3 regions of the Corynebacterium incognitum genome follow, and region 1 is predicted to be linked to each of the others. Evidence: predicted binding sites of a transcription regulator. Region 1 holds the regulator's gene; each other region holds the start of a gene.
The links. The regulator LexA, encoded in region 1, represses DNA repair genes until DNA is damaged. The targets are predictions, from matches to a motif close to CGAACANNTGTTCG.

Region 1 (5,300 bases):
CTTTCCCGGAATCCAAGGTGGTCATTCGCACGCTCGACGCGGGGTCTGACAAGCCGATTAGCTACGCGACCCTGGAGGAAGAAGATAACCCGGCACTCGGCGTGCGCGGACTTCGCATTGCTCGCGACAACGAGGAGCTGCTTGCTCGCCAGCTCGACGCGATCGCGGCCGCTGCACAGAAGCGGGGCGCAGACGCTCAGACATGGGTCATGGCTCCTATGGTGGCTACAGCCCATGAGGCACAGTGGTTCGCGGGCTTGTGTCGCGAGCGCGGACTAACTGCTGGTGCGATGGTGGAAGTGCCCGCCGTGGCGCTGATGGCGGAGAAGATCTTGCCACACCTTGACTTCGTATCTATCGGCACTAATGACCTCACGCAGTACACCATGGCTGCGGACCGGTTGTCCCCGCACCTGGCTTACCTCACTGACCCGTGGCAGCCCGCGGTCCTTCGACTCATCCAGCGGACCTGTGAGGTAGCCCGTGAACACAATGTGCCTGTGGGCGTGTGCGGTGAGGCCGCGGCCGATCCGCAGCTCGCGGCTGTGCTCACCGGACTGGGGGTAAACTCTTTGTCCGCTGCCTCGTCCGCCGTAGCGGCGGCGGGTGCGCAGCTTTCTGAGCTTACACTTGAGCAGTGCCAAGAAGCCGCACGCGTCGCCTGCGACGCTGCTGGCGCCGTGGAAGGCCGAACTGCTGTTCGCGAACTGCTCGCGAACGCTTAATAGCAGCGCGAGAAGCACATCATTTACGGTAAGTGCGGGACAGAATAGGGCCGGGGACCACGTCCCCGGCCTCGTGTCTTTCCCGGGCTAGCGGGGGAGCCGTCGGGCCTCGATGGTGTGAACAGATATTGGATCCGACAAAATCGTGTAGCTGGCCGCTCGGGGATCAGCTACGACGACCTCGATGCCCTTATCGCGCAGCTCCTGCACGAAGGACGTAGGTGCGGTGGAGTCGGTGATGATGACGTCAACATCATCAAGGGACGCGAAATTGACTAGGAAATCATTGCCTAGTTTGGTGGCGTCACATAGCACCACGACTTTGCGGGCGTTGGTCACCATCGTCGTCTTGATAGCTGCCTCTTGGGGATCGGCCGTGGACAGCCCGTTGTCCAAAGTGATGGCGTTGGTACCCAAGAAAGCAACATCTGCCCGCAGTAGTGCCATCGTCCGCAGTGCGATGTCGCCCACAACAGCCTGGGTCAACGCTCGCACGGTACCGCCGAGCAGCTGCACGGTGGTGTCCGGCACGTTGGCCAGGCTCAGGGCGATCGGTAGGGAATTAGAGACCACCGACAAACCAGAGGCCGCGTTGTTGAGCCGGATTAGGCTGGCAAAAGAGTGGACTGTGGAGCCCGCGTCGAGGAAGATGCTGCCGCCAGCCTCCGGAAGGAATGATAGCGCGGCTTCCGCGATGGCGGCCTTGGCCTGCGGTGCGGAGCGGAGGCGGGCGTCCAGGGCTTCCTCGGCTGTGTGGAAATTTTGTGCCGCCACGGCGCCGCCGTGCACGCGGTGCAGCATGCCGGAGTCATCCAACGCAGCGAGGTCGCGACGGATCGTCTCCGGAGTGACGTCGAAGTGCCGGGCCAATTCGGAGACATTGACGCGCCCCTCAACTGCAGTCAACGAAGCAATCTGGCGCCTCCGCTCATCGGCGTACATCAGCAACTCCTTAGGTAATGGGAAACTTCAATATTTATAGTTTCTCAGAAACTTTGCCTGGCGGCACTGGTAACTTCCTTCGGCTACAAAGTTCACACGCGCCGTGTGATGTTCACACGGCGGAAGTGGCCTGCTTCGGCAACATTGTCGCAGCTCACAAGGCGCCCGCTTCCATGAAGTGGGAAGTCGGGCGCCTCACTGGTGGGACGAGTGCTAGCCACACTCGGGGGTGTAGGCCGAAGCTAAAGCTTGCGCATTACCGAAACAACCTTGCCCATGATTTCGGCTTCGTCGCCCTTGATGGGGGCAAAGGCCTCGTTGTGTGGAAGCAGCCATACCCCGGAGGAGTCCTTGTGGAATTCCTTTACGGTAGCTTCGGAGCCCTCCAGCAGGGCGGCCACGAACTCGCCTTCTTCGGCCACCGGTTGGGAGCGCACGATAACCCAGTCGCCGTCAAGGATGCCGGCATCTCGCATCGATTCGCCGACGACCTGCAGCATGAACAGCTCCCCGTCGCCCACAATTTCCGCGGGGAGCGGGTAGTAAGAGTCGACGTTTTCCTCGGCCGTGATGGGGGAGCCCGCGGCAATGCGGCCCACCACCGGAATGAGCGTTGCCGAGCTTGCTTCCTCAGGCATCGCAGCTTCTATTTCTCGCTTGCTCTGCGGTCCGGGCTTGCGGCGTGCGCCCTCGTCTGGATTGAAATCGCGCACATCCACGGCGCGGGGCTTATTGGGATCTCGGCGCAGGAAGCCCTTTTCCTCCAGCTGCTTGAGCTGGTACGCCACTGATGAGGTGGACTGCAGGCCGGCGGCGTCGCCGATCTCGCGGATGCTCGGCGGATAGCCGCGTAACACCACGGCGTCTCGGATGACTTCAAGGATTCGGCGCTGGCGCGCGGACAGTGACTTGACGTCAGGCTTGCCTTCGCGCGGTTGAGTAGGTGGGGTCATTGCATTCTCCAAAGCTTCAGTATTTCAACAATGTTGGTTGCTGGTGTGGCTGGTTGTCGCGTAGGTGAGGTTCGACCAAGCGGATTCGAACACTTAACTACTTTTTAGCATAGTGCGCCTGTTTGTTCGAGTGGGCGCGCGGAAAACTGGACAAATGTTCGAGGGGTTGCTATAAATCGAACGTAGAAACGAAATCGAACATGTGCTCTACAGATTCGAACGATGTGGAATTCTTTGTCTTACACCGACGTTATTATGAGCACACATTCAATGAAAGGACTAACAATGACCATCGCCATCAATCCAGTTCGTAACCGCAACTATGCAGCTTCCAACGCTGCCAACGTAGTGCCAGCTGCAGCAGTCTGGGACTACGAGGAGCCTAGTGTTCCACGCGTGCGGCGTAGCTATCTGGCCGCTTCCATTCGGACGGTCCCGCTGGAACGAGCCACGCCTTTCGAACGGTCGGACGGTGCTGTGAGGGGCCTGCGGCCCACAGATCGGGCGAACGAAGTCGAATCCCGAGGCTCTCGTCGCCAGGACATCGCACTAGGTGCTGTGTTCGGTTTCGCTGTGTTCGTAGGTACGCTCATCGCCGGACAGAGCGTCTCGGATTCACCTGCTCCGCAGTCTCAGGTGAGCCGCGATACTGCCGCCGTAGTTGAGTACTCGTCTTCAGTGCGTTAAACCGTTCGACTAGCCTGGTGGGTCGTTAATGCCCTTCCAGGGCGCGGGCTAGAATAAAGGTCATAATGGACTCCACGAGTTGAGGAAGGCCCTGGATTGTATTGCCCGTTTTGTCACCACCAGCAGTCGCGAGTAATTGACTCCCGCATGGCGGACGGCGGTGCGGCCATTCGGCGCCGACGCGAATGCTCGTCGTGCAAAGGCCGGTTTACCACCGTGGAGAAGGCCGTCTTGTTGGTTGTGAAGCGTAACGGGCTTGCTGAGCCATTTAGCCGGGACAAACTGATCCGAGGCGTACGTCGCGCGTGCCAAGGGCGCGAGGTCAGTGATGACGCGTTGAAGCGTCTTGCCCAAGAGGTCGAGGAGACAGTGCGAAGCCACGGCAGCTCCCAGGTCAATGCGAATGAGATCGGGTTAGCCATTTTGGAGCCGCTGCGCGAGCTCGACGAGGTGGCTTATCTGCGCTTCGCGTCGGTGTACAAGTCCTTCGACAGCGCGGAGGATTTCGAGTCAGAGATTCGTCTCATGCGTCGCCGCGCCCGCGAAGGGGCCTAACGGCCCAGCTTCGCTACGGCCTTGTCGATGCGTCGCAGGGACACCGGGTGTGCTGTGCCCAGCCGTTGTGCGAAGAGGCTGACGCGCAATTCCTCTATCATCCATCTAATGTCTTTGACCTCACGTGACTGCTCCGCCCCGGCGGGCAGTTGGCGCAGGCGGTTGTTGAGGAGCGCGTAGGCTTCGCCCACCATGTCCTGGCGGTCCGCGTCCTTATCCGGGTCGTGGTTCATCTCCTGAAGGCGGATCTCCATCGCCTGCAGATAGCGCGGAAGATGCTTGAGGTGTCGTACACCGTGGACAGTGACAGCGTTCTTAGGCAGCAGGAACTCTAGTTGGCGCTGCATGTCCTCAATGGCTGGCCCTTCCCATGAGGCCAGCTCTTTGTGCAAGTTGGCGTAGGTGACGAGGGCAGGTGCCAAAGTCACCACCGTGTTGCGTACCTGGGTTGGGACTGTGGGCTTGACCTTCGCTTTGAGGAGTTCGAAGTCCTCCGGGCTGCGGGCCGGCCCGCCTGCGCCGACCATCTCATCGCGGATGGCGGCCACCTTGGCATCAGTGACTAACCCGGCAGCCCCGCCGTGCGGATAATGGTCCACCGCGACGCGCTGCTGCAGGGGCAAGCCATTGGTCATCTGTTTTGCGGAGACAGATGTGTCCTTGAGCAGCAAGGTGAGGTTAGCGCTAAACAAAGAGGCGTCAGCGGCCGCCTTGGTCGGGAAGATCCGTTTTGCGATTCCTTGCGGCGTCACTTCGAGGCCGGGATAGGCGGTGATGGCGTGGCCATCCACCTTGGTTGTGACAGTCTCCTCGACGGAGCCAAGCGTGTCCTGCGTCCATTCGGTGGCAGTCGCAGTGGTGGTGGCGCCGCTGGAGCGGCGCACGGCTTTGGACACCGAGGACGAGATCGACCCGGCCTGGCGCGCTCGTAGCTGAGCGATGTCGCGGTCGGCGTCGACGATCTTGCCCTTTTTATTGATAGCCGCGAAATTCATGCGGAGATGGGGAGGCAGTTTTGCCAGATCAAAATCTGAGGCATTGACGCCGCTGCCGCCGAGCGAACGCAGGACGTCAGCAAGCTGCTGCGTGATGGAACCAGAATAGGGAATCAGCTTGGGCAAAGCCGCCTGCGCAAACTGTGGCGCCGGTACCAGGGAACGGCGCAAGTGTTTGGGCAAAGTGCGGATCAGTTCAGTGACCAGTTCTTCGCGCAGACCCGGTACGAGCCAATCCCAGCCTTCCTCATCAAAGCCAGCCAACATCGGCAGTGGGATGAGGACCGTAACACCGTCGTGTGGGTCGCCAGGGGAAAACGCATACTGCAGCTCGTAGCGCATTGAACCGCGAGTCACCGCGTCGGGGAAGGCCTCGCCGGCTTCGGTGGCAGAGGAATCCTCCACCAGGGCGGCGGGGTCGAAGTCGAGGAAGTCTGGTGCGT
Region 2 (5,300 bases), 920 kb from region 1:
ATCCCATGGCGCGGCGCAGGTCATCGGCCTCGGCGCCGGTGAACCCCGCGGCGTCGATGGCCACTTGCATAAGCTGCTCCTGAAACAGCGGGATGCCCAGCGTCTTGCCGAGGGATTTTTCTAAGACGGGATGATCGAAGGTGACGGGTTCGCGGCCGTCGCGGCGGCGCAGGTAAGGGTGCACGGAGCCACCCTGGATGGGGCCGGGGCGGATGAGTGCGACTTCCACCACGAGGTCGAAGAAGATGCGGGGTTTGAGCCGGGGCAGAGTGGACAACTGGGCGCGGGATTCGACCTGGAACACTCCCACGGCATCCGCCCGGCACAGCATGTCATAGACCGCCTCCTCGGCCAGGTCTAGCTCCCAGAGGTTGATGGTCTCCCCCGTGGTTTCTTTGACCAGGTCAATCATGTGGTGTAACGCTTCGAGCATGCCCAGGCCCAGCAGGTCGAACTTGACCAGGCCTGCGGCGGCGCAGTCGTCTTTATCCCACTGGACTACCGAGCGACCTTCCATGCGCGCCCATTCGGTGGGTACGACGTCCGCGATGGGGCGATCACAGAGCACCATGCCGCCAGAGTGGATGCCGAGGTGGCGCGGCTGGCCGAGGAACTGCTCGGCGAGCTTGACGACGTCGCGCGGGGGTTGCGCCGTACCCTTGGACCAGGCGTCGACCATACCCTGGGGGTAGCCGAGGGCGCGGGCGGCGTCGCGGGTCGCACCTTTGCGGCGGTAGGTGATCACATTAGCCACCTGGGCAGCCTTGTCGCGGCCGTGCTTGTCAAAGACGTACTGGATGACTTCCTCGCGGCGAGTGGACTCGATGTCGATATCGATGTCCGGCGGGCCTTCGCGGTCCGGGGATAGGAAGCGCTCGAAGAGCAGACCGGCGGTAATCGGCTCGGCGTTGGTGATGCCGAGCGCGAAGCACACCGCAGAGTTGGCGGCCGAGCCGCGGCCCTGGCAGAGGATGTTTTCGCGCTTGCAGAAGTCCACGAGGTCGCACACGATGAGGAAATAGCCGGGGAAGGTCAGTTCCTCGATGACGGCGAGCTCGTGCGCAATTTGCTGGCGGGCGCGCTCCTGGATGTCGGCCGCACGGGAGGCATAGCGTTCCTCGGCACGGGCATAGGTGAGGTGGGTGAGCCAACTCATCTCCGTGTGACCTTCGGGGACGTCGAAGTGTGGCAGGTTGGGGGCCACCACCCCCCAAGAAAACGCGCACTCTTCGGCGAGGGCGACGGTGTTGGCCATGAGTTCCGGGCGGCCGGGCAGCATGCGGGCGACCTGCTCGCCGGAGCGCAGCCAGCCCGCGCCCATCGGGTGGAGGTTGGGGGCGCCGGTCAGTAGGCTGTCGCGGGTAGCCAGGGCGCGCTTGGCGGTGGCCAGCCGGGCCTCGTCGCGGGTGGCGGCGCCGGGGCGGGCGCTCACGACGCCGCGGATAGTGGGATAGTTGTCCCACACCGCGTGCCGATCGGCGTCCTCCGGAGTCATCGTGAGGGGGTATTCAAGTACCATGCGGTCTACTTTTAAGATATCGATCAGGGATTCGATTTGGTTCGCCCACTCCGGACCAATGAGATAGTAGACAGCGTCCCCTAGCCGCGAAGCAATGGTCGGGAGATCTGGATAAGAAACCTCCCCCTTCTCCCCCGCCCCCATGCGCGCGTCCGCGATAAGACGCGAGAGGCGGCGGTAGCCTTCCGGGCCGCGAGCAAGCACAGCAAGGCGGTTACCTAAGGTCAGTTCGGCACCAAACACCGTGGGCAACCCGGCCTCCGCGGCGGCGTCGGCAAACTTCATCGCGCCGTAAAAACCATCCCTATCCAGGATAGACAAGGCGCTAAGCCCCAGCTCGCGAGCGCGGGCCACCATCGCCTCGGGTTCCGCGGCGCCATCCAGGAAGCTGTAGGCGCTCGTGGCATGTAGCTCGGCGAAAGGGACCGTCGACAAGCCCTGCGGGGCTGCAGTCGCTGGGCCGTCGAGATGCTCTACCGACACCGGGGTAGGCGTGGGTGCGCCAGAGAGAATCTTCTCCATGCGCGACCAGGGCAACGCCCGCCCACCATTAAACCTCATAACCCCATAATACGCACGCCTGTTCGAGACTCACAATTTTTAGCCGGCCCCAAAAAATAGACAAAGCGGTTCAAAACTTGCTAGGTTCGAGGAATCAAATTCAACAAACGAAAGGGAAACCCCATGTCTCTCCGCTCCATCATCGCCACCTCGGCCGCTACCGTTATCGCCGCCACCTCGCTCGTCGCCTGCGGCGGCGCCAACGAAGACACCATCAAGGTGGGCACCACCGACGCCTCGACTAAGGCCTGGGGTGCCTTCGAGGAAGTAGCCAAGGAAAAGGGCATCAAGATTGAGATCACCAACTTCTCCGACTACACCACCCCGAACCAGGCACTGAGCCAGAAGCAGCTAGACACCAACAACTTCCAACACCTCAAGTACTTGGCCGAGTACAACGCGGGCAACAACACCGACCTCGTACCTATCGTGGCCACGGAAATCGTGCCGCTGGCACTGTTCTGGAAGGATCACACCTCCCTCGATGGCATTGAGGGCCAGTCCATCGCCATCCCTAACGATCCCTCTAACCAGGGCCGCGCCATCAACGTGTTGGTGCAGGCGGACCTGCTGAAGCTCAAGGAAGAAGGCCTCGTTACTCCGACCCCGGCCGACATTGACGCGGCCGCGTCCAAGGTCAAGGTCACCCCAGTCGACGCCGCGCAGACCACGTCCGCATACGGCGAGGGCACTCCGGCGATCATCAACAACTCCTTCCTGGACCGTGCCGGCATCGATCCGAACACCGCCGTGTTCCAGGACGACCCGGAGTCCGAGGAGGCCGAGCCATACATCAACGCTTTCGTCGTGCGCGCCGAGGACAAGGACAACGCGGAAATCAAGGAGCTGGCACAGCTGTGGCACACCGACAAGGTGCAGCAGGCCATCGCCGAAGACTCCGCAGGCACGTCCGTTGCCGTGGAGAAGACTCCGGAAGAGCTGCAGAAGATTCTCGACCGCCTCGTCGCGGCACAGAAGGAAGGCAAGTAAACAATGAAGCGACTCGCGCTCGTCCTAGCGGCAGCGCTCGCCTTGAGTGGCTGCAGCACCAGCTCCGATAACGATGGCGTAGTGACCATCGGCACCACTGACGCCGCCCTGCCAGAATGGGAAGTGCTCAAAAAGCTCGCAGCCGAGGAAGGCATCAAGGTAAAGATGCAGGCCTTCGCCGAGTACAACACCCCCAACCAGGCGCTCGCCGAGGGCAAGACGGACACGAACAAGTTCCAGCACCTGAAGTTCCTGGCGGAGTACAACGCGGGCAACGGCACCAACCTCGTCCCTCTCGCTTCCACGCAGATCTACCCCATGCCGCTGTTCTGGAAGGACCACGATTCCCTCGACGGCATCGAAGGCCAATCCGTCGCCATCCCGAACGACGCCACTAACCAGGGCCGCGCGATCAACCTCCTGGCCGCGCATGGGTTGTTGAAGCTTAAGGAAGAGGGAAAGACCACCCCGACCCCAGCCGACATCGACGAAGCCGCGTCCAAGGTCAAGGTCACCCCAGTCGACGCCGCACAAACCCCGTCCGCATACGGCGAAGGGTCCCCAGCCGTCATCACCAACTCGTTCTTCAAGCGCGCGAACATCGACCCAAACACCGCCATCGTTGATGATGAGGGCAAGGCGAACACCGACCCCTACATCAACGTCTGGGCAGTGCGCGAAGAAGACGCTACCAACGAACAGGTAAAGAAACTCGCGGAGCTTTATCTTTCGGACGAAGTGAAGGCCGCCGTGCAGGAGACGACCGGCGGGACTACGGTGTTCGTCGATAAGCCCCAAGAAGAACTCCAAAAGATCCTGGACCAACTAGAAGAAGAAGCGAAGAAGTAGGTACATGACCACTGCAACCAACACCGGCACCCGCGTGGAATTCCGCGGCGTGTCCAAAGTGTTCCGGTCCAAGAAGAACGACGTCAAGGCGCTTGACGACGTCTCGTTGACCGTTGAACCCGGAGAAATCCTCGGCGTCATCGGCTACTCCGGCGCGGGCAAGTCCACGCTCGTACGCATGATCAACGGGCTGGACACCCCGACGTCCGGCGAGGTCCTGCTAGACGGAACCAACATCGTCGGCATGCCGGAAAAGCAATTGCGCCGGCTGCGCAGCGGCATCGGCATGATTTTCCAGCAATTCAACCTGCTGTCCTCGCGCACCGCGGCGGGCAACGTGGAATACCCACTGCAGCTGGCCGGCGTGCCCAAAGAGGAACGCACGGCGCGCGTGCAGGAACTGCTCGAGTTCGTCGGCCTCAGTGAACGCGGTAACAACTACCCCGAGCAGCTCTCTGGCGGGCAGAAACAGCGCGTTGGCATCGCCCGCGCGCTGGCGGCACGCCCAGCCCTGCTGTTGGCCGACGAAGCCACCTCCGCTCTGGATCCGCAGACCACCCGCGAAGTGCTGGAGCTACTGCGTAAGGTCAACAAAGAGCTCGGAATTACCATCGTGGTGATTACCCACGAGATGGACGTTGTGCGTTCGATTGCAGACAAGGTCGCCGTCATGGAAGGCGGCAAGGTTGTGGAGTACGGGTCGGTGTACGAGGTGTTTTCGAACCCCCGCACCCCCGTCGCGCAAAACTTTGTGGCCACCTCCCTGCGCAATACCCCGGACCAGCTAGAGGCGGATGAGCTCCTCGACCACGAAGGACGACTGTTCACCATCACGCTCACCGAAACGTCTGGATTCTTTGACGCGACTGCTCAGGCCACCGCTGACGGACTAACCATCGACATCGTCCATGGCGGCATCACCACCTTGCAGCACCACTGCTTCGGCAAGGCCACCGTGCGGCTCATCGGCGACAACAACGCCATCGACCGCTTCTACGCCACGCTGTCCACCACCACCGAGATTGAGGAGATCGTCCGATGAAAGACACCTTCATCACAGCCATCATCGACACCCTGATCATGGTGGGCACCACGATGGTCGTCGGTGGCATCCTGGGACTGGGCATCGGCCTGTTGCTATACACCACCCGACCGTCCGGCGTCCTGGCCAATAAGGCCGTCTACACCGTGCTGAACGTCTTGGTGAACTTCGTGCGCCCTATCCCGTTCATCATCCTGCTCGCGTTCGTCCAGCCGCTCACGGTGGCAGTCTTGGGATCATCGATCGGCCGCGAGCCCGCGACGTTCGTCATGATCATCGCCGCCACCTTCGCCGTGGCCCGCATTGTGGAACAGAACCTCGTAAGCATCGACCCGGGCG
Region 3 (5,300 bases), 1.0 Mb from region 1:
ACCCGCTGGCCCTTATGGATAGGACAGCCAGAGACTTCCGTATCGTCCTTGGCAATGGCGGGCAGCATGGGCACGAAGGGTTTGGTACGGCGAACCTCTTGTGCGAACGCTACGGCCTCAGGGACGTCGATAAGCTGCCCACCGGCAGCGCTTCGAATCCGCTCGATCCACGCCTGGTTCTCCACCAACGCGGCTGCGGCGAAGGCCGCAAAGCGGGACACCGCAACGGTGGGGCGGGTGAGGTTTTGAAGCTCAATGCCGGCCGTTTTGGCGTCGAGAAGCTCACCGTTTTCGTCCACAAAGCCCGCGACGTTAGCGGCGACGGAACCCTCAGGAACCTCCATGATGCCCGCACGGATCTGTTCGATGACGCCCTCTGCCCAGCTATCGAGGCGCTTGCGCTCGACCCAGGCAACGGGATTGGTCACCGGACGCCCGAATGTGTCGAGCAGGCGGCTGTATTGCGCGGCGCGCTTGTTCATCTCGTCCTCGTCCATAGGCAGCCCAGCCCAACGAAATGCAGCACGGCCGAATGCGCGAGCGGCGTCGTCGTAGACGTTGCCCTCGTTGGTCTCCCACTCCTGGAGCATCTTTTCTACTTCTTCCGCGAGCAAGGGCTTAATCTCAGCGACGCGGGAATCATCGTATGCCTGCGCGATCATCTGTTCCTTGCGCACGCGGTGTGCTTCGCCGTCGAGGCCGTGGATGGCGCCCTTGCCGAACAGCGGTCCGGACACAAATGAAGGCATGGCGTTTTTGCGGACGAACTGTGCGGAGTCGTAGAAGGCGCGCACTCCTTCCTCGCCGCGGAGAATGGTCGTCTTTTTACCCAGCATAGACACGGTAATGGGGGTCTCGGAATCAGGGGAGAGACCTGCACGGCGACGAAGCTTGCCTGCGAAGAGGTAGCCGTCATTGAGGAAGTCGATTACTTTGTCTGGTGTCTTGAAAGTGGTGAGGTTAGGCATATGCCCATTGTTACCAAAGGTTGCGACATTATGTCTGGCAGCGCTCTGTACTGGGGTTTTGGAAGATTGAGCGGGCAGGACTAGAGTTATACGGCACTGGGGCATTAGCTCAATTGGTAGAGCATCTGCTTTGCAAGCAGAAGGTCAGGAGTTCGATTCTCCTATGCTCCACAGTAAGGGGCGGCTAGGGTTAAGTAGCAAAAAGTGTGTCTGCCGGCGTGTCGTCGGCATCGGGGGTTAGCGTAGTGGGCCTTTCCGGATTCTGATGTCGGGGTCGTAGGTGTCTGGGATAGTGTTGTCGTAGAAGGCTGGGCGTCCGGTTTCTTGGTCGGCTGCGTTGTGGTCTTCAGGTTCTAGGTCGTTGACTTTGGCGAGTTGATCTAGTCCGAAGTTGCACTGCCTGGCGATTTGTAATGGGTCGTCAGGCAGTTGCGTTTTGCTGTGCAGCCACCACTCGAGCATGCGCCGTTGTCGCTCTCCTGAACGCCCTCTGTGTATTCGGGCTAAGAGCTTGAGTTGGGAGTTGATTGCTCCTTCCAGGCTGTTTGTCGTCGATGCCCATTGTGGGTTGATGGATTTCGGGTCGGGTTCGATGTAGGTAAACAAGAATCCTTTCTTCGATAGGTTCAGCAACGACATGTAGGCCTGGCGCACGCGTGGGTGGGTGTATTCCCAGGTTTTTGTGGCGGTGCGTCGGTCTTTGGGCAGTGGTGTCTTTTCGTTGAGGAAGTCGTGGTAGACCTGCCCGTATTCGTGTAGGTGGACTGTCCATTGCGCTGCTTGTTCCGCTGTAGAAACAGCGGTGAGCTGTAGTGCTAGTTGGTAGATGGCTTGTCCTGCAGGGGTGCGTGGCCGGCTGGTGGTGTAGCGGCGTACGACGCGTTGTGCGTGGACGAGGCAGCGTTGAATTTTGGTGTTGGGCCACAGCTTTTTAATCGCGCTATATGCGCCGCGTCCGCCGTCCATGACAACGCATAGCGGCGGCGCTAGTTGGCTGAGCAGTTCTAGGTAGGCCTGTGTTGATTCGGCTTTCGCCCAGTGCCAGGTGATGACATGGGTGCGGGTAGCGGCGATAAGCAGGCATCCTGCGGCGGTGTAGGTGCCGTCGATAAAGACCTGGTCAAAGATGCGTTCCGGGTCGACCGTGTTGGGGATGTCGATAAGCCACAACGGCCGGAAGCGTCGATCCATACTCCACCTGCTTAGCCCACGTTCCTGAGCGATGGCGCTAAGCGTTTTATGCGCGGTGACGTAGGCGTGGAAATCGAGGAAATCTTGGGTGTGGCGCTTATCCGTCCTGGAACGTGTCAGGGATTGTCCGCAGCTGGGTGCGGTGCAGCGCCAGCGGGTTTTGCCTGCTTTTGTTGTGCCGTTTTTCTTCATCGCCCCTGCACAACCGGGACATCGTGGTCTGTTTGTAGTCACCGAACTAGCAAACAAGATCCGCTTACCACACCAGCTCGTCAGATCCCGGTATTGAACGAAAACGGAGGTGGAATAACGCCGCAGACGTTATTCCACCCTGATTTATCTACTCTTACCAGCATGTATCACGGTTTACTGGACACACTTTTTGCTACTTAACCCGGCGGCTACGTTAAGTAGCTGCCTCTTTTTGCATGTTTGCGCAGGTCAGCGTTGATGTCTAGGGGGTGTTATAGGGTGTTGGGCAAACAGGCGTTCGAGTCTGTTTTGTACTGACCATATCCTCGAGTGAGAGACCTGGACATGATCAATTATTATGCCCCCAACAATCCACTAAACCCCGTAACCGTTGCCTATGCGGAGCTGCGCAGAGCGGAGTTTCAGTTCTGGATGGACAACCTGCCACATCCAGAAGACGATTTTGATGTGTGCTGCACGACGTTGGCGGTGGCAACAGGCCATTCCCCACGCAAGGTTAGCGCTATCATCATGGCGCTGTTTCGTCTGCGGCAGTTGCCGCAGTTGGCCGAGTTCCAAGACTTTTTGCTTCTAGACCTTGACCGGCTTATCACCATCGACCAAACGCTGGCGAAGTTGGGAACGCCAAAAAAGGAGCTTTTGGATCAGATGGATAGGCAGCTCGTCTCCTTCCTGACCCCGACCAAGCCCAACCAAATTCTGCCTTCGCGGGCGATGATCCGTAACAAGCTCAAAGAGCTGCTCCGTGGCCACATTGAACCTGAGGAGGCACCGAAACCTCGTTACTTCTGCGACGTGTGGGGAAACTCCGCAACACTGTCCCTTGAGTTGGATGTTGCTACCGCGGCGCTCGTAGATAAGCACATTGAGGACACGGCTAACGCCAACAAGCTCTCCCGCGCGGAAGCGATGATTCAGCTACTTACGGGCAATGCGAAGCCTCCGGCCCGGGTTGTGCTCCACACCTTCAAGGCTGTCGACGTCGAGGGCGCGCCCACCGTCATCCCGGGATTCGGCGTTGCCGACGAGATGGCGTTCACGCATACCCGAAAGTTGGATACCTTCCCAGTTGCCCGCGGTTACCGCACCCCACCCGTCATGGAGGCGTTCATCGAGGGCCGCGACGGCACCTGTCGCTGGCCGGGGTGCGAGCGTCCCGCACACCGTTGCCAGAAGGACCATCGAATCAATTACGCGGACGGAGGTGCTACTCACCCAGACAATCTCTTCAGCCTCTGCCAACACCACCACAACATCAAAACCGATGGGCGGGCGCACTACCTTGCGGATCCCGTGACTGGCGACGTCGTGTGGCTCTTTGAAGACGGCACCTGGGCGGCCACCGAGCCCACCGGCCCCATGGCCCCGAAGAATAAGCGGTGGGTGCAGACCGTGGCGGCGAAGATTAACCAGAGAAATGAGGTAGCAAAAAAGGAGCCCGCCCCGAAGGGCGAGCTCCAAGACATACCGTTTTAGCCGAGGAAGTAGTGCTCAATATCGGCGGGATCGATGGCGTGCTCGGTGCCGTTGATATCAGTGCTGCGAAAAACACTGGCGGTGTCAATGGCTTCGCGCAAAAGGTCGATCCGGTTTCGGTTGTCGCCCACATCGGCGCCGGCTCGGAAGTAAAGGGTCGTGCCGTTGGTGAGCTTGACTGTCAGGCCCTCGAATTCCATGCAGGTCACTCCTCAAGAAAAGTGTTTTTCTCCATGGTATTACAGGAGCCTAATCGTCCCTAATCCTCGTCGAGTGCGTGTTTCGGGCCCTTGCGGTGTGCCTCCAGCTGTTCGTCGATGGAACCGAGAAGTTCCTCGTCGCGTTCGGTGACGGGTTCCTCGACCATGTCCGGGTACTCGGGATCGGATGCTGCCTGACGCTCAAGGAGATCGTCTTCAGTGGTGGAGGTGTAGACGAGGGTGGAGCCTTCGAAATCGTCGGTGCGTGGCGGCTCCTCTAGGGGCTCTTCGCGCTTCTTGAAGAAGTAGAAAGCGCCTCCGATAGCGGCACCCGCGGCGATGAGAAGTGCGGGGAGCCAGTAATTCTTCTTCTTTTTTGGCGGCAGCTCTTCTTTCTGCTTTTCCAGGCGGGCGTGGGCGGCGCGGGTGAGTGCGCCTGCCTCGCGACGGGTGGCTGGGAACATATCGTCGTCGACTGTTTCAACTGCTCCTGCCAGGGCGGAGTAAGCCTCCTGTGCCTTCTCCGCGCGGTATTCGTTGAAGCGGTTCCAGAGGGAAGCCGCGACATTGTACGTTGCCTTGAGCGTTGTCGGATTCATTGTCGGTTACTCCTTAGTGTCGGGTGCCTCCAGCCTAGTGAAAACGGCCAAGGCGTGAAGCACGAATCATGAACTGCTCGGTCTATTTTATTCGTGAAGATTTCGCAGCACACAGCATTTCTCGCGCTCACAGCCCTGGACAAAACTAGACCGCTTGGTATGGTTCTCCGCAGGTTGATTGGAGGAACCATGGCCCCACGGATAAGCGCTTCGGCACCTTTGGACGAGTTGCCACAGCCCGCGCCACAACAGCAACGCGTCGGACTGTCGTTTGAAGTCATGCCGCCGCGACAAGACCACCCGGACGAGCTGTTGTCGGTATTGGAGTCATACGGCCCTGACTACGTGGCGGTGACCTCGTCGCGGCGTTCCGGTTGGTTGGAGGGAACGGCCAACTTCATCAGTGAGATTTCGGCGTCGTCGTCCATGCGGCCGCTCGCGCACCTTGCCTGTTCGGCGGGTTCCGAGGCGGAACTCCGGCATTGGACTGAGCGGCTTATCGATGCTGGTGTCCGCGGCTTCTTGGCGCTGCGGGGAGACTTGGTGCCGCAGCCGGGGTACTTACAGCATGCGGACGCGTTAGTACGGCTGATTAGGCAGGTGGAGGGCGAGCAGGTGTCGCGGCTGGCGGCGGGCAGGCTTGCGGTTGCGGT

Region 2: a site for LexA is predicted at 2,093-2,106, ahead of H0194_RS07860 (error-prone DNA polymerase). Genes of this name have one in related genera too.
Region 3: a site for LexA is predicted at 2,639-2,652, ahead of H0194_RS05820 (HNH endonuclease signature motif containing protein). Genes of this name have one in related genera too.

Annotation. Positions count from the first base shown of each region.
Region 1 covers NZ_CP059404.1:249,011-254,310, reverse strand. The annotation lists gene ptsP (phosphoenolpyruvate--protein phosphotransferase) at 1-725, shown strand, start outside; gene H0194_RS01215 (DeoR/GlpR family DNA-binding transcription regulator) at 813-1,667, opposite strand; gene lexA (transcriptional repressor LexA) at 1,910-2,620, opposite strand; gene nrdR (transcriptional regulator NrdR) at 3,404-3,862, shown strand; gene hrpA (ATP-dependent RNA helicase HrpA) at 3,859-5,300, opposite strand, start outside.
Region 2 covers NZ_CP059404.1:1,678,556-1,683,855, reverse strand. The annotation lists gene H0194_RS07860 (error-prone DNA polymerase) at 1-2,080, opposite strand, end outside; gene H0194_RS07855 (MetQ/NlpA family ABC transporter substrate-binding protein) at 2,204-3,070, shown strand; gene H0194_RS07850 (MetQ/NlpA family ABC transporter substrate-binding protein) at 3,074-3,919, shown strand; gene H0194_RS07845 (methionine ABC transporter ATP-binding protein) at 3,924-4,961, shown strand; gene H0194_RS07840 (methionine ABC transporter permease) at 4,958-5,300, shown strand, end outside.
Region 3 covers NZ_CP059404.1:1,263,161-1,268,460, forward strand. The annotation lists gene H0194_RS05805 (cytochrome P450) at 1-968, opposite strand, end outside; tRNA gene H0194_RS05810 (tRNA-Ala) at 1,067-1,139, shown strand; gene H0194_RS05815 (IS1249 family transposase) at 1,206-2,393, opposite strand; gene H0194_RS05820 (HNH endonuclease signature motif containing protein) at 2,697-3,848, shown strand; gene H0194_RS05825 (hypothetical protein) at 3,845-4,048, opposite strand; gene H0194_RS05830 (hypothetical protein) at 4,108-4,647, opposite strand; gene H0194_RS05835 (methylenetetrahydrofolate reductase) at 4,837-5,300, shown strand, end outside.